4 regions of the Lysinibacillus sp. TE18511 genome follow, and region 4 is predicted to be linked to each of the others. Evidence: riboswitches for the same ligand, from Rfam matches in the RefSeq annotation. Region 4 holds a riboswitch; each other region holds the start of a gene.
The links. Region 4 has a riboswitch for cobalamin ahead of ACVWXS_RS01910 (hypothetical protein). Riboswitches for the same ligand answer to the same signal wherever they lie in the genome.
Positions count from the first base shown of each region.

Region 1 (4,218 bases), on a different contig from region 4:
TTAAACACCTCTCCTTGGAACGTTACATTGTTGTTAAAATGTGTCTCAGTAAGTAGAGGGAGCTGTGAAATGAATTCTTTTATCCCAGTATCTTTTAAAGCAGAGCCAGAAAAACATAAAAAGGCCTTTTCCTGTTTAATCATCGCTTGTATATGAGTAAGGCAGTTAACGCTATCCAACGTCTCGTTAAGAAAAGCATCGAGAAGCTGCTCATCACGCTCAGCAAGCCACTCCATCATGTGATTGGAAACATATTCAGTACGGAGCGGTTCATCTACTAATAGTACATCCTTAGAGCAATCTTTTTGAAGCTGTGTCATAACGGCTTCGATATCTGCACCTTCACGATCTATTTTGTTGATAAAGAAGAAGGTAGGGACATGATACTTGCGTAAAAGTTGCCACACGGTTTCAGTATGACCTTGTACTCCTTCGACCGCACTAATAACAATGATGGCATAATCCATAACACGAATAGCACGTTCCATTTCTGGCGAAAAATCGACGTGCCCAGGTGTATCGATTAACGTATATGTATCGTTTCCAATCGTCATGCGACCTTGTTCCGCAAAAATAGTAATGCCTCGCTGACGCTCTAGTTCGTGATTATCTAGAAATGTATCTCGATGATCAACTCGACCACGGGCTTGAATACTGTTTGTATGGAATAGTAACTGCTCAGAAAATGTTGTTTTTCCTGCATCAACGTGAGCGAGTACACCAATTGTTTTATGCATAAAAAATCCTCGTTTCTATTTTTCGTCCATTATCATTGTAACAGAAATAAAATAAAGTAAAGACTACTAATCAGTGGGGGTTTCGTCACCTCAACTGGATAGAGAAACACCCTGTTGCCCCAAAGCAATCGGGCATTTCCGGGCTGTTAATCTCCCGCTAAACTTCTTGGCTAACTGCTAGTTATGTGGGATAAAAATATTTCATGTAAAATAGTTAGTGTTTATGTCGAAATAGTGCTACTATATTCATAACAATTATTTTTTGATTTTTTCGAGAGATTGCGAACATAAATTTCTTCTGCTAGTCTAGCAATAACATTCATAACAAAATAATAGATGTGTTGGTGCAAATGATTTGTCATTTGCTTAAAAGGGAAATCGGTGCGAATCCGATGCTGTCCCGCAACTGTAAATGGGGAGTCTATACAAGATGCCACTGTAGCCATGCTATGGGAAGGGGTATAGATGATGAACCTAAGCCAGGATACCTGCCAATATGTAATCTTTGCTTAAACCACGAGGATGGGGCTAGTGAATAGGTTGTAAAACCCATCTTTCACTATGCGAACCTCTTGGAAACAAGGGGTTTTTTTTATGCCCTTTTTACCTTATGTTCAGCGAATGTGGATTCGGTAAGGAGTTCTTAGGGGATGTTAGCCTAAAACCATCACATCCATGCGATAACGGCTAACTGACCTGCATCGGTAAAAACGCCACGTCCTGTGGCATTACCGAAATGACCGACATCGTGTTGGCCCTCGTGCAGGCCTAAGCACAAAGCCGAATCCGGACGCAATTATGCCGAGGTATAATTGATCATTCAGTAGCGAGGAAGTCAAGCGATTTCTTTCTATATATTTAACATCAAAGGAGACGAGGACATGAAGAAATGGAAAAGATTGTGGCTTGTCTTTGCGATAGCATTGATCGCTATACTTAGCGCGTGTAATGCAAAGGACAAACCAGAATCGGCTGCACAAGGGGAGAAGGTAGAGCCTTCACAAGCTGAAAAGACAGAGATAACGATTGAAAATAATGGAACAACACAAGTATATAAGGAAGCACCAAAAAAAGCGATTAGCTTAAATCAACATGTAACAGAAATTATGTTAGCGTTAGGCTTAGAAGATTCAATGGTAGGTACCGCCTATTTAGATGACAATATTTACGAGCCCTTACAAGCTGCCTACGATAAAGTGCCTGTGTTAGCTAAACAGTATCCTTCAAAGGAACAGGTTATTGATGCAGAAGCAGACTTTTTATACGGAGGTTGGAAAAGCGCCTTTGGAGAGAAAGGTGTTGGTACACAGGAAGAGCTTGAGGCATTAGGGATTCACACTTATTTACATACAGCCTCAAGTATGACGAAACCAACTTTAGAAGATATTTTCACAGATATCCGAAATATCGCAAAAATATTCCGTGTTGAAGATCGTGGAGATGCTTTAATTGCACAAATGACCAAAGATGTAGAGGCTGTACGTACAAAATTACCACAAAATGGGGAAGAACTGCGTGTATTAGTGTTTGATAGTGGTGATAAAGATGTCCTTACTGCTGGACAAAACTTTATGAATGAGCTTGTGACGATTGCTGGTGGTAAAAATATTTTTGGCGATGTGGAATCAGGATGGACTACGGTATCAAAAGAAGATGCAATAGAGCGTAATCCAGAAGTCGTTGTTGTTGTTGATTATGGAGAAACAACGGCGGAACAAAAAATTAATTTCTTAAAAAATGATCCTGCCTTAAAAGAAATAGAAGCCGTTAAAAATGAACGCTTTGTGATCTTACCACTTTCTGCTGCATCTGAAGGGGTTCGTGCTGCAGAAGCTATTCAAATTTTAGCAAAAGGCTTCTATCCTGAAAACTTTTAGACAAAATAAGGAGCTAGCGACTTGCTAGTTCTTTTTTATAAGGAGAGTTATAAATGAATGCATTTTGTAAAAATATACCGGACAAAACATTTGAAAAGCTAAATCATAATGGAGAGTTTACATGTCTTGCAGTTAGCCCAGGTATTATTAATAAGCATTATACCCCTGCACAATTTCAAACAATTGCAAAGGTTGTAGGGGAAACTGGTGCAATCAAATACTCCGCCTCTTACAGTATATTAGTATCTATTCCGACAGTAGATGTAGCAGATACAACTAAGGAGCTACAAGACGCTGGTCTGTATGTAACAACAAAGAAAGGACCAATTGTTGCGATGAAGGCCTGTGATTTCTGTGATGGTGATAAGATGGAGGCAGCACCGATTACTCAACAGCTATATCATTCATTAGAAGGAATAGCGGTCCCTACAAGATTACGTTTAAACGTAAATGGCTGTGCCTCTGCCTGCTACAATCCAGTATATGATGATATTGGCCTTGTTTATCAAAAAGATAGCTTTGATGTCTATTTAGGGGCGGTGCCAATGGGGGCAAAAGCACAAGCTGGGACGCTATTTGCTAAAAGGGTGGCAGTTGACCGTATTGAAAGTTTTCTTCATGAAATCATTCGACTCTATAATGAGCATGCTCGTCCGAATGAACCTTTTTATAAATTTTATCGTAGAACAAATTCTGCTGATTATTGGAAAATGTAAAAAAAGTGATGTTAAAACACACTTTTTTGAGTTTTGGACCATCCTTTTGTTACTTCTATTGGAATATTCGAGCCAACTTTCATGGTATTTTTGACAATAATCCAGCACCAATATGTTAATCTCCTCGTGAAGCTATTTCTCACGTCTTAGTAATAGGAGACCGTTTAGGTAAAAATTTCTTATTTTGAAATAAATTATATCTGTAGCTCTTTGTAATTATTGCGAAGCAGCTACTTTTTTTTCAGTGTATGTTTTTAAACATCTCATATAAGTAATAACGCGGCCAAATTTAAAAATTTTCTGTTTATAAGCAGGAATAATACTTAGGGCGTCGAAATATTGTACTATGTAATGCAATTAACAAAAAGGGGCGGGAAAATATGACATCCAAACAAGGGATTAAACCGGAAGATCTATATCAATTAAAATCAGTGGCAGATCCACAAGTATCACCTGATGGAACAGAGGTTGTATATGTGGAGACTCATATCAACGACAAGAAAAAAGACTATGTGTCTAATTTATATTACATAAACTTGGATGAAAAAATTCCTCAACAATGGACATTTGGTGAAGATAAAACAAATTCACCTATTTGGTCTCCAGATGGCAGTAAAATCGCGTTTGTGTCAACGAGAAATGGCAAGCCACAAATTTTTGTGCTTTCTAAAACGGGCGGAGAGGCGAAGCAAATTACTCATTGTAAAAACGGTGCGACATCACCTATTTGGTCGCCGTGTGGCAAGAAATTAGCCTTCTCTGTAAAGCTTGGTAAAAATGAAAGCATTGATGATAAAGCTGAACCTGATAAGAAAGAAGACAAAGAACTAAAACCACTTGAAATCGAAAAGATGAAACATAAGTCAGATGCAGCTGGATTTCTGGATA
Region 1 covers NZ_JBSSFD010000037.1:12,630-16,847, forward strand. The annotation lists gene ACVWXS_RS20350 (GTP-binding protein) at 1-737, opposite strand, end outside; cobalamin riboswitch at 1,063-1,247, shown strand; gene ACVWXS_RS20355 (ABC transporter substrate-binding protein) at 1,619-2,614, shown strand; gene ACVWXS_RS20360 (precorrin-3B methylase) at 2,668-3,330, shown strand; gene ACVWXS_RS20365 (S9 family peptidase) at 3,711-4,218, shown strand, end outside.
Region 1: linked by a shared signal. The riboswitch ahead of ACVWXS_RS20355 (ABC transporter substrate-binding protein) and the one ahead of ACVWXS_RS01910 (hypothetical protein) in region 4 are both predicted to bind cobalamin.

Region 2 (4,218 bases), on a different contig from region 4:
TGAATGGTTTATTTATTACAAGTTGATTTTACAATGGACGGTCCTTTTGGTGATGAAATGTCTGAAGGATTTAAAGATTTAGCTCATAGCATTAATGACGAAGAAGGAATCATGTGGAAAATTTGGACTGAGGATGCGGTAGCTAAAGAAGCTGGTGGTGTTTATTTATTCGAGACGAAGGAAAGTGCTAAAAAATATTTAGCCATGCACTCTGCTCGATTAACAAGCTTTGGGATAACAAATATTCGGGGTAAAATTTTTGAAGTTAATGAAGCCTTATCTTCTATTAACAATGGTCCTATCCATAAATAATAGGCGTATCTGTTATTACAGACACACCCCTTAGTGTTGAAATACAAAATGGGCAAGAAAATCTTTGTGAATGTTGTGGCGCTTTAAATAAGGGTGATTTCTGTTCCAAACTATTCGCTTTCGCACAAAAAACATCTGTTGCTGACGCTTCGCTTTCGCACAAAAACATCTGTTGCTGCCGCTTCGCTTACGCACAAAAAACATCTGTTGCTGACGCTTCGCTTTCGCACAAAAACATCTGTTGCTGCCGCTTCGCTTACGCACAAAAAACATCTGTGCTCAGTCGGAACGGAAATCACCCCTCGTTTTGCCGAAGAGCCATACTTTATTTATGTAGTTTTTAAAGCTTTCTTCGTAAATTGCTCTGAGACATACGTTAAATAAGGCTTCCCTGTAAGTGGATGTGTTTGAATATCAGCGTAAACACCAAAAACATCTTGTAATAATGTTGGTGTAAGTACTTCTTCTGGTGTTCCAAAATTGACAATTCGCCCTTGCTGTAAAACATAAATTTGATCACAATACATAGCTGCAATGTTTAAATCATGTATTGCCGCAACAACTGTTAAATGTAGGGTTTGAATTAGATCCATTAGCTGCAATTGATGCTGAATATCTAGATGATTCGTTGGCTCATCTAAAATAAGCATCTGTGCTTGCTGAGCGAGCGCACGGGCAACCATCACACGCTTTTTTTCTCCGCCCGAAAGAGAACTAAAGCTACGTTTCTCTAAATGAGCAATTCCTGTTTGATCTAGTGCATTTTTCACTATTTGGAAATCTCGTTCCTGATCAAGCTCGAATAGTTTTTTATGAGGTGTTCTCCCCATACTGACTAAATCATGTACGGTAAAATCGAATACGACCGGCGTTTCTTGACTCACTACTGCTAAATTTTTCGCAATACTTTTACTCGATTGCTTTAAAATATCCTGTTCATTTAATAAAACTGTTCCACTTTCTGGTTTTAATAAACGATACATATTCTTTAATAGCGTTGACTTCCCACTACCATTAGGACCGATTAACCCAACAAATTGTTTTTCCTTTATTTGTACACTTACTTCATGTAATATGCGTTCATCAGAAATGGAGAAAGATACTTGTTTCGTCTCTAATGTCATATGCTTTAATCCCCTTCACCGAAAGAATAATTGTTACGACGTAGTAGCCAAATGAAAAATGGCCCTCCACAAAAAGCTGTGATAATTCCAATTGGCATTTCTTCAGGGGCAATTATAATTCGAGCAAGTGCATCTGCCCAAACTAAGAAAATTGCCCCAAACAAAGCACTAATCGGTATGACATATTTATGGTTTGAACCTACAATCAGCCGTACAATATGCGGAATGATTAAGCCAACAAATCCGATTGAACCACTTACTGCGACAAGCACACCCGTTAATAACGATACTAATAAGATAAGCTGTATTCGAAATTGTTGTAAGTTAACCCCTAATGTAACCGCTGCTTCTTCCCCAAGAAGTAATAAATTTAAGCTTCGATAGTGGAGCCATAACAAGGCAAATACCACGATAAAAATAACTGTAGGAATTAAAAGATTACTCCACTTCGCACCAGCTAAGCTACCTAGCATCCAATACATGACTGCCTTCATTCCGCCCTCTTGCTTCGACGTCATTAATATAAAATTTGAAATAGCAGATAAAATAAACGACACCGCCATCCCTGAAAGTAAAAGTCTAAAGACAGAAACTCTACCGCCAACACGTGCTAAAAAGAAAACTAACGCCATTGCTGTCAGAGAGCCTATAAATGCAGATACGGAAAGAGCATAAACGCCAAGAAATGAAAAAGCACCTAAAATGATGACAGCTGTGGCCCCAACCGTTGCACCAGAAGAAATCCCTAAAATATATGGTTCGGCAATTGAATTACGGACAAGAGCCTGAATGGCTGCTCCTGCAATTGCCAACCCTGCTCCAACAATAGCAGCGAGCAATACACGCGGAACTCGTATTTGCCAAATAATAATTTCCTGTGAACGACTCCAATCTTGCTCGATTGAGTTTTGTACAATTGGTATTTTGGAAAGGATAACCTTCCATACGTGAATTGGCGTAACAGAAACCGATCCAACCATTATGGCAATTGTCATTGAAATGATTAGTACTAAAAGAAGAGTCATTGATAGTAGCATAATTTTTTTATTCATCTGTTTATTAACTCCTAATCATTAATAATAGACTTAATGAAGATAAAAAAAGGGTATTCCATGCAAAATACGCATAGAAATACCCTAGATTAAACAAAGTCAGAAAGATTTCCTTCTACTATTGTCCGTAATCGCTTTCATCCTCGTGGGCATTACAGATTTTCGCTAATTGGCAGGTCTCCTGGCTTCGAATCAATGTACCTATGATTGCCTTCCCATTCTAGAACAGTGGCTAAATCATCATAGAACTCCTCGTTACAGTTGCGGGACAGCGTCGGATTTGCACCGACTTCCCTTTTAAGTGACACATTTACAAGATGTCACACCATTTGCATCTGATATTTTAAAATTATGACGATTCTATCATATATTTTAATAGTTAGTCTATTACTAGTAATTATTTATCAAATTAAGAAGGATAAATATTTTGTGTTAACCTATATAAAATATTAGGTTGACACAAAAACTTTATTTTTTTACACTATTATTATCAACATTACTTATTAGGGGTGAAATAATGACAACAGTAGCGGAACACTCGCATCACAAATTAAGAACAGTAGATATTGCTTATATTGGACTATTTTCAACATTGATGATGATTGGCGCTAATATTACTTCCTTTGTACCTTTTATGGTTGTTGGTGGCGTACCCATCACGCTACAAACATTTTTTGCTATATTAGCAGGACTTATTCTTGGCAGTAGAAAAGGTGCACTCGCTTGTACTGTTTATATGTGTATAGGTTTAGCAGGCGCACCTGTATTTGCACGTTTCAGTGGGGGCTTTGGACAAATTTTAAGTCCTACATTCGGTTTTATTGTTACTTTTATATTAGCTGCATATGTTGCAGGGCGTATTGTAGAGCGCAGTGGAACGAAAAAAAGCTATGTAATTGCTGCTTTAATTGCAACAGCCATTAATTATTTACTTGGGACAAATTGGATGTACTTCGCCTACAAGTTATGGGCTAGTGCTCCAGAAGCTTTTTCTTATAAGATGGCATGGCTTTGGATGATGCCTCCATTACCAAAGGATATTATTTTAGCTATATTTGCCGGTATTTTTGCATACCGTCTACAAAAAATAGTAAAAATACTTCCTGTTAAATAACGTAAGCCCTTCTTTAGTTTGATGCTAAAGAGGGCTTTTTATTTTGGGACTCCTATATGATTGCTGTCCACAATTTCTGCACATTTATTTGCTACATTAAGAGCAAATAGTGAGGAGGAATATAATATGTTATTCAAAAGAAAGTGGTCAATTGGCTTAATGGCAGCAGTAGCTTTACTAACATTATCGGCTTGCTCTGCCGATACAACTAAGTCAGAAGCCGATTCAAAAAATAACATCGAAACTGAACATAGCACAGAGATGGATCATTCCACGATGAACCATTCAAGCTCTGGCGCAGTACCAACAACTTTGAAAAATGCTGAAAAGCCAAAGTTTCCAGTTGGAAGCACCGCCATTATCACGGATGGACACATGGCAGGTATGAAAGGCGCAGAAGCAACGATTGTTGGCGCTTATGATACGACAGCATACATTATCTCCTATGAGCCAACTACAGGTGAAAATCGCGTAGAAAATCATAAGTGGGTTATTCATGAGGAATTGATAAATCAAGGTGAGGCTCCATTAGCTCCGGGTACGGTAGTCAAAACCGATGCATCTCATATGAAAGGCATGGAAAATGCGACTGTCCATATCGATGAGGCAATACAAA
Region 2 covers NZ_JBSSFD010000030.1:30,472-34,689, forward strand. The annotation lists gene ACVWXS_RS18575 (monooxygenase) at 4-312, shown strand; gene ACVWXS_RS18580 (hypothetical protein) at 423-578, opposite strand; gene ACVWXS_RS18585 (ABC transporter ATP-binding protein) at 642-1,436, opposite strand; gene ACVWXS_RS18590 (FecCD family ABC transporter permease) at 1,442-2,488, opposite strand; cobalamin riboswitch at 2,643-2,833, opposite strand; gene ACVWXS_RS18595 (biotin transporter BioY) at 3,006-3,602, shown strand; gene ACVWXS_RS18600 (YdhK family protein) at 3,729-4,218, shown strand, end outside.
Region 2: linked by a shared signal. The riboswitch ahead of ACVWXS_RS18590 (FecCD family ABC transporter permease) and the one ahead of ACVWXS_RS01910 (hypothetical protein) in region 4 are both predicted to bind cobalamin.

Region 3 (4,218 bases), on a different contig from region 4:
GCGCTAATCTAAATTGCGGACTTCATCTATTATGTCCTACTAAAATAGGATATTTAATATCTGATAATTCCAAAGTATAAGTTGATACTTTTCTTAGCAAAAACTTCTACGCTACAAAAAGGGTTTGCAACTAATCGAAAAGATTTATTCATATAGGGAGTGAAAGGTTTGGCTTGGGAGGTTTTTAGTATTATTGGAACAATTGCCTTCGCTATTTCCGGGGCAATCATTGCAATGGAGGAAGAATACGATTTATTCGGTGTATATATACTCGGGATTGTAACCGCTTTTGGCGGAGGAGCTATACGAAATTTGCTCATAGGTTTGCCTGTAACAACACTGTGGGGACAGGATATGATGTTCCAAATTGCCATTGCAGCCATTACAATTTTTTTCTTATTTCCACATCGACTCATCCAACATTGGCATCGCTGGGGCAATTTCACTGATGCTATTGGTTTATCGGCATTTGCAATTCAGGGTGCTCTCTATGCTGTGAAGCTCGACATGCCCATTAGTGCGGTTATTGTAGCTGCTGTCTTGACAGGGTCAGGCGGTGGAATTGTTCGAGATTTATTAGCTAGACGACAACCATTAATTCTCCGTGATGAAGTCTATGGTGTGTGGGCAGCACTAGCTGGACTTATCATCGGGCTTGAATTAATTTCAGGGGATATCTATTTATATGTATTATTTGGTGTAATTACAGCACTAAGAGTTCTTTCATATATGAAGAAATGGCGTTTACCGTTGCGGAAGTTACAGCGGGCATAGCTAAGTTTCCTTACATCACCGTATAACAACAAGAGGCTGGGACAGAACTCGATTATTTTGAAAAATAACGAAAGCAGATAATAACTTTTCCGCTTCAATGAGTAGAGTGTTCCTTCCTAAATCAAAAAAATGTTAGACCAATTGCAATCGGTCTAACATTTTTTCTTTTTGTCCCAGCCTCTTATTTTTTATCAATAGCAGATTTTAAATCCTTTAACTATAACTTTTGTTTATGTGTAGCAGCGCCTAGAAACAATATATCCTAATAGAAATAGTATGTTACCCTAAGTAAACTTTGTACTTGCTGAGTAACTACTTTCATAAGAACTTGTTTTTAGAATCTCACAATATTTAATTACTTTTCTAACAGCAGCATAGCTTCCTCTAATGTTGTCATGTTTTTCATCATGGAACATGCTGCGTCCAAAATAGGAAAGGCTAAAGCTGCGCCAGAACCTTCGCCCAATCGCATATTCATATGTAGCATCGGTTCAACTCCGAGCAATTCCGCAGCAATTTTAGCACCTGGTTCTTCAGAAGCATGAGAAGGAATGATATAGTCTGTTACTTTTGGTTCGAGTTCGTATGCAATAAGTGCAGCAATGGTAGAAATAAAGCCATCAATCACAACAGGCTTGCGATTTGCAGCTGCAGCGAGTACAACTCCAGCCATAGCACCTATTTCTAAACCACCAACTTTTGCAAGAATGTCAATAGCATCATCACGATTTGGTTTATTTAATGTAATAGCATTGTGAATGACCTCTACTTTATGTGCTATCCCCCCTGGCCCAACTCCTGCACCGAAGCCCGTCACTTCATTTGGATGACAATCACGAAGAACCGATAATATTGCAGCACTCGGCGTTGTATTACCAATACCCATTTCACCTGTCCCGAGTACATTTATCCCTTTGTTTATTTCTTCCGTAGCTACTTCAATTCCTACTTCAATAGAATGAATGGCTTCTTCCCTTGACATAGCAGGACCTTTTGCCATATTGTCCGTTCCATATTTAATTTTTTTTAGGATAACACCAGCATCATGCGGAATATCTTCTTTTACGCCAACATCTACTGTGACAATTTTTGCATCTGTGATTTTTGCGATAGCACAAACACCGGTCCCTCCTCTGGGAAAATTTAATGTTTGAAAGACCGTTACATTTTGTGGATTTGATGTCACCCCTTCATCACAAACACCATGATCTGCGGCACAGACAATAATGGCTTTGTGATCAATCGCAGGAAATAGTTCTCCTGTAATTCCTGATAGTTGCACAGCAAGAGTCTCAAGTTTACCTAAGCTACTAGGAGGCTTGCAAAGTGCATCTATGCGTTCCCTTGCTTCCTCCATCATTTTGTGGTCAGCACTTTGAATGTTTTGAATCGTTTGTTGTAATAATTGCATGAAAATTTCCCCTTTCTTTTTTGCCCTTGTTACTCGAAGAATGATTTAGAGAAAAAATAAAAAGCCTGTAGTTTATTTCATCACAAATAAACTACAGACTTTTCCATCGTCTATATAATACGAAGCAGTTAGGCAGGTCTCCTGGCTCAATTTCAACATTTCATAGAACCTTCCCAGACTATGCTAGTGGCATTCTCTATGAAACTCTCTTTTACAGTGGTGGGACCGCTAAAGCATTTCACTTTATTCCCTATTCTCCCGCAATGGGCACCTAATGCATTTATGCAATTATTTCAAATTTACGATAAAGTGTTTTTTGTGTCAATATATTTGATTAAATGAAAAATTGTTCCAAGGATTCCTTTGCTGGCATTCGCTCCAAAAGAGTGAATGCCAGCAAAGGAATCTTTTAACACTTCGAATAACCAAATAAATCTAACGTACGCGAATTCAGGTTCCTGAGGGCTGGCAATTTGAGCCCATGCTGAATCTTCTCTAATAGCAAATTGATTCATAACGCGCCTACTCAACCATAATCCATTTTTTCTAGGTAAATTCCTAATCGTTCACAAGTAACGGATGCAATTAAGTTTCTTCTTTCCTATAAAATAGTAGGGAAAGTATTTTTTTGATGTATGTCTATTGAATAAAAATATGCTGATGACTAACATGAAAAATAACTACATTTCAAACTTAGCCTTCATTTTGCATTTTCCTAATCTCAACAATATTCTTCCAGATCGCCCTATCAACTTTGGCAAAACTACGTATGCTTGGCGTTGTATTTACTTCAAATAATATAGGTTTTCCTTCAAGATTTATTCCAAAATCAATGCCATATTCTCTACAAGGAAAGTGGGATGCTATTACTTCAGCTGCTAAAATTGAATCCTCTTTTAGAGAATCTATTGTTTGATCTTTCTTTGTATTATCCATCATCAAATAACCTGATAATAATTCCTCAATCGATATTGCTTTAGAACCCCGATTTGAATTGACAATCCCATGATCCTCAGTTGCCACCCTTCCGTAAATCCCACCAATTACCCATTTTCCCTTTAGATTTTGAACATGAACACGAATAGATATTGAATTCCCATCAGGGGTTAGACTTTTGACCCCCTCTTGTATAATATAAATTCCGCTTAATCTACCGTGTTTCTCATATGGATGTAGAACTTGGTGGAAATCCTCAATTGCTGCTACACATTTACTTATTTCTTCACCTTGCATGGTAAATCCGTTAAAACAATAGTGTCCATCTTTTCTTTTGTAGACTTTATACATTGCTCTTCCTTGTCCAGTGGTATTATGTTTCACATAAATATACTCATACTTATTTAATAAATAGATTAGGTTTTCTAGACTGTACAGTGTTGATTCTGGCATGCAGTTAGTTGTTAAAGGATTTTGTTTTAAAAGTAAGCATTGTTCCCATTTACCAAGTCCGTTTTTCAATAAACTCACCTCATTTAGTTAGATATTTTTATTTCTTTTGTATTGATAGTGTAGTCCTCTCCACTTATGGAGGTTACTGTATTGTATGTAAATAGATTTATCTTGCATAGGTGGGTGAGACTTGGTAACGCGATATCTCATATTTTTCTTTTTGAGTCCCATAATTAAATTTACTACACTAGAAAAGTAGCATTATGATTGTTCTCAATACATCCATTTTTTGATTTCAACATCATTAGTTTCTAATATACCTGCCCTGCTAATATTTACTTTTAGTCATATGATAATGTCGAGTTAGAAGATGGAAGATATCAGAAAAACAACGAAATTTTTTAATAAAAAAATATATTCAGACACACTTGAATTTTTAATGGATACCCATAACGGTCTTTCCGCAAAAGTTGTAGAGGAAGTTGGTTTAAATGGGATTTGGGCGAGTGGTCTATCGATATAAGGATCATTAGGTGTAAGAGATAATAACGAAGCATCATGGACGTAGGTATTAGATATGCCGGTTTAAACTTTGCCAGTTTATAACCTAAAGATTCGTGAGCAAAAAAAGGATAATCTCTACA
Region 3 covers NZ_JBSSFD010000001.1:216,747-220,964, reverse strand. The annotation lists gene ACVWXS_RS01070 (trimeric intracellular cation channel family protein) at 169-774, shown strand; gene cobT (nicotinate-nucleotide--dimethylbenzimidazole phosphoribosyltransferase) at 1,130-2,185, opposite strand; cobalamin riboswitch at 2,300-2,475, opposite strand; gene ACVWXS_RS01060 (hypothetical protein) at 2,485-2,700, opposite strand; gene ACVWXS_RS01055 (YheC/YheD family protein) at 2,879-3,643, opposite strand; gene ACVWXS_RS01050 (hypothetical protein) at 3,945-4,097, shown strand.
Region 3: linked by a shared signal. The riboswitch ahead of cobT (nicotinate-nucleotide--dimethylbenzimidazole phosphoribosyltransferase) and the one ahead of ACVWXS_RS01910 (hypothetical protein) in region 4 are both predicted to bind cobalamin.

Region 4 (4,218 bases):
CATTTCTTCCAGCGTTTGTAGGCATCTCAAAAGCATGATTGCCCTTTGCTGGAATTTGAATATATTTAGCTTGCGGGAAAATCGGATTAGGGTTATTTTGTGCCTCATGGTTGTCGCGATAATCAAAAATTGTTTTCACACCTAGCGTTCCAAAAAGCTCCTTATCTGCTTTCGTCATTTTGCCAAGCGCGGCTGAACGATAAAACAAGCCATTCTTTACAGAACGCCCATCTCTCGTCTTATATCCACCCATATCACGAAAATTATGAACAGCCTCAAACGGAATAATCTTCATATCAAACTGTTTCATTCACTGCACCTCCCTCTGTTAATAAACATTCTTATTTATATTCTATATAACAATTCGCTATAATACCAATTTTCGCACTAGGAAATGTCATCAGCTAGTCTCAAGCTGAGTGATGTAAGGTAATATCCGAGCACTTCTTCATCCACCTGAGCACTTTACCTCCCCAACCGAGCAACTATCATTAGATTCACCCAACATCAAAAAAGCTGCCCTTGATAAAGGACAGCTCTAAAATACTTTTCAATATAGTTTATTTAAATAACTCAGGATATGCTGCTTTTGCTACTAGCTCAACAGCTTCACCAATACGTGGACCTGGACGGTTTGAAATATCAGTATCTATATAATAAACCGCTTTGTTTTGAATGGCTGTGATTGAATTCCATCCATCACGTGCAAGAATTTCTCCCACTGAGTTTTCTACATAGCCTACTGTTGTTAAAATGACTTCTGGATTTTTCGCGATGACATCTTCCTCAGATACCTTTGCCCAGCTTTGAACGTCAGCAAATACATTTTTCACATTTGCAGCATTTAAAATCTCTTGTTGGAATGTACCAGAACCAGCTGTATAGATGTCTGGCTTTGGACCAATTTCTAAGTAAATATTTTTTGGTTCTTTTACATCTTTGACTTTTGCCTGGACTTCCGCAATTTTAGCTTTAATATCTTCATTTAACTTTTCGCCTTTATCTTCAATCCCCATGACAGATGCAATTTGTTGGATATCCCCGTAAACATCATCAAATGAAGCAGCCGATTTGATGGCAAAAACTTTAATTCCTACATCTTCAAGAGTTTTTAGCGCATTTAAGTTTTCATCATCATCACCACCAGTTATATAGGCAATAACGACATCTGGCTTTAACGCTAAAATACGCTCACTATTGAATTTTGTAGAATCAGAAACGCGCTCAATTTTTTGTGCTTCTTCTGGATACGTATCATACTCAGTTGCACCAACGATTTTATCGCCAACGCCTAGAGCAAATAAAATTTCTGTATTACTTGGTTGTAATGAAACAATAGTTTTCGGTACTGCATCAAACGCTACTTCTACACCACGATCATCCGTAACTTTATAGCTTGTGCTCTCAGTTTGTTGCTCGTCCTTAGAAACAGTGTCTTTGTTAGCATCCTCTTTTGTGCCGCAGCCTACTAATACGAGTGCTAACATTAATACAGAAAGCCATTGTAGATTAAACAATTTCTTCATTTCATTGATTCTCCTTTTTCTTTTTCATTGGGTATGACTTACTAATAAACGGTATTTCAGCAATACCAGCGCGCTGATTCATATAGACAGCCATAACAAAAAATATATTGGCTAGTAATCCTAAATAATCAAATAGAATAGCTGGTACTTCCCGTTCCTCAGAAACTTTGTGTAGAATACGGTATGATTTTTTCGCCTCACTACGACATACATGTAATGCAGCAGCAGCCTCTGTTCCTTGCGGTAATACAAAATTCTGAATCTCATCTTTCACATGACTAACATAAAAATCATAACGAACACTAAGCCACGCTAAATCATCTTCAGTTACTGCTAATTTCCCTCGGACGGAGCCATTTACATGGTAAGCCATTGGCAAAATAGCTAATAAATCATCTGCCACTACCCTTACTGTCTCTTTATTTACTGCTACTAAAGCGACACCCATATGTGTTGTAAGACTATCTGTTCGAATTTCAAAATCTACTGTTGATGCCTTTTCACGCATAAATGGATAGCAAGAATAACGTGCATCTTTTTTCAAATCTAGTCCCCGCTTTCCTTCGTGAAAAATTCTTACTAAAAGTGAGTATACATAAAAAAACGTCGACCCTACTCCTAAGGGACGACGAAAATAGCATAAATAGTGTCGCATAGACACGACAAAGCCTATGTATTTGCCGCATATCCTCCTAGCTTCCGAAGAGTATCTATACGTTCAAATAAAGGTCGGTCTCCTGGCTTGTACATCCAATCATGTCATGAGTCATAAAAACTTTCCCATCCGATATTCCGACAGTGGTATATCTTTTATGATTCCTGTACTTACAGTTGCGGAAACAGCTTCGGTCTTTCACCGAATTCCCAATTATGCTTGTTAACACCTTTATTTTGCAAGAATAATTCACTTGTAAAGCAGTTTAACACATATTGATAGGAAAAAATAGCTTTGAAATGAACGGAAAACACATGAATACGAACAATAGTAAGCCTATTTCTACATAGCTATACAAAATGATTCTCTAATCTATATTCAAGAGATTTATAGTTATGGCTCTTCAACTTGACTGCACATTCTGCGAGGGAACGCTCTCTGCAAACGTATCCTCCCTCCACACTAGGTGCTATCATCAGCATACTTCTTTAATCAAGAACAGATTCTAGTATTGATTCAAAGTTTTATAAAATTTTTTCAATAGCTTGCTCAACATCTAGCTGTGAATCTGTAGGTTCAAAGCGGGCAACTGTCTTACCATTTGTATCTATTAAAAATTTCGTAAAGTTCCAGCGAATATTACGACCGTCTAAAAAACTAGGCGCAATTTGGATAATTGCTTCCGCTAACATTTTTTCCTGCATACTTGCCTTGCCAAATTCGCGATAATCTATCTCGTGCTTTAAATAATTGAATAATGGGTGTGTCGTATCTCCATTTACCTGCACCAGTTCAAAAATTGGGAATGTTACACCATAGTTGATTTTACAAAGGTGAGTAGTTTGTTCGCCATCCTCAGGATTTTGATTATCGAATTGATCACAAGGAAAACCTAAAACGACAAAATTATCCTTCCCATATTTATCATACATTTTTTGTAAGTCTTCAAATTGATATGTAAAACGGCACTTGTTTGCTGTATTAACGATTAACAGCGTTTTTCCTCGATAAGTTTCCATTGATAATATCTCACCGTTTGGCTTCTTGACTAAATAATTATAAATGCTCATTGTTTAACTCCTTTTATTTTTTCCTATTTGTCAGGTGTGGTGATGGGCCTTAAAAATAGGCATACGTTAGCACAAAAAATCCTATTATCGGTCAATAATAAACCTATATTTTCCTACTCAGCACGCCTGATATATTATAAACTATTTCTCTATTAACGAAAGAATTTTCACAAAAAAAATAGCCATTCCACGTCTTTAATGGATGGCTTTCATATATTTCTTTTTGTATTTAACATCTTTTTCTTCCGCAATTAAACGCTCCGCAATTTTTAATAGCTTCGGGTCTTTCGTTTCATCAAATAGCTTTTTAAAAGATACAATAATATCATAGCGCATTAATGCCGGTTGCTTTTCGTCTAAGCATGTTTGAAATCTTTTTGCCAAATATGAAACGACTAAATCTCTTTGTACCTGCCCCGCTAAACCTATTTTCCAAATTGCCTGCAAAGTAAGTCTCGCCGTTTCTGTTTTTTCATCATACGTCACTGCCCAAATCTTTAAGAAATCCTCTAATACTCTCTCTTCTGGATCACTTTTTGCTGCCAATGCGCATAAAAATTGTGCCGCGCTTGCACGAACATGCCCATTTTTGTATGTAAGAGCCTGAATAAGTTGTTCCCAAACTGCATATGTCCAATCAACTGGTTCCTGCATTATTTTCATCAATTCTTCGAAAGATTCATATTGAATATCGCGGTCACGTTCTGTTAAATTACTAAAAAGTTGCATAATCCCTTTTTCCATGATTCATCCCTACCTTTATTGTTTCAGACCGTAATAATATTTTTATGTTTTATGGTACACTAAACTTACTTTGCGCAAAGAAGGTGAGTTTATGAATAAAATTAATTCTAGGAAACTGATTTTTAGAATGATTATGATTATTACTTTAATTGTAGCTGCATATTTTATTATCCCAGTTTCCGTTCCCGTTATATTAGCTGGTGTTACTGCATTTTTTTTAGAG
Region 4 covers NZ_JBSSFD010000002.1:104,447-108,664, forward strand. The annotation lists gene ACVWXS_RS01900 (tyrosine-protein phosphatase) at 1-310, opposite strand, end outside; gene ACVWXS_RS01905 (ABC transporter substrate-binding protein) at 561-1,526, opposite strand; gene ACVWXS_RS01910 (hypothetical protein) at 1,528-2,070, opposite strand; cobalamin riboswitch at 2,237-2,429, opposite strand; gene ACVWXS_RS01915 (glutathione peroxidase) at 2,706-3,251, opposite strand; gene ACVWXS_RS01920 (hypothetical protein) at 3,447-3,995, opposite strand; gene ytvI (sporulation integral membrane protein YtvI) at 4,087-4,218, shown strand, end outside.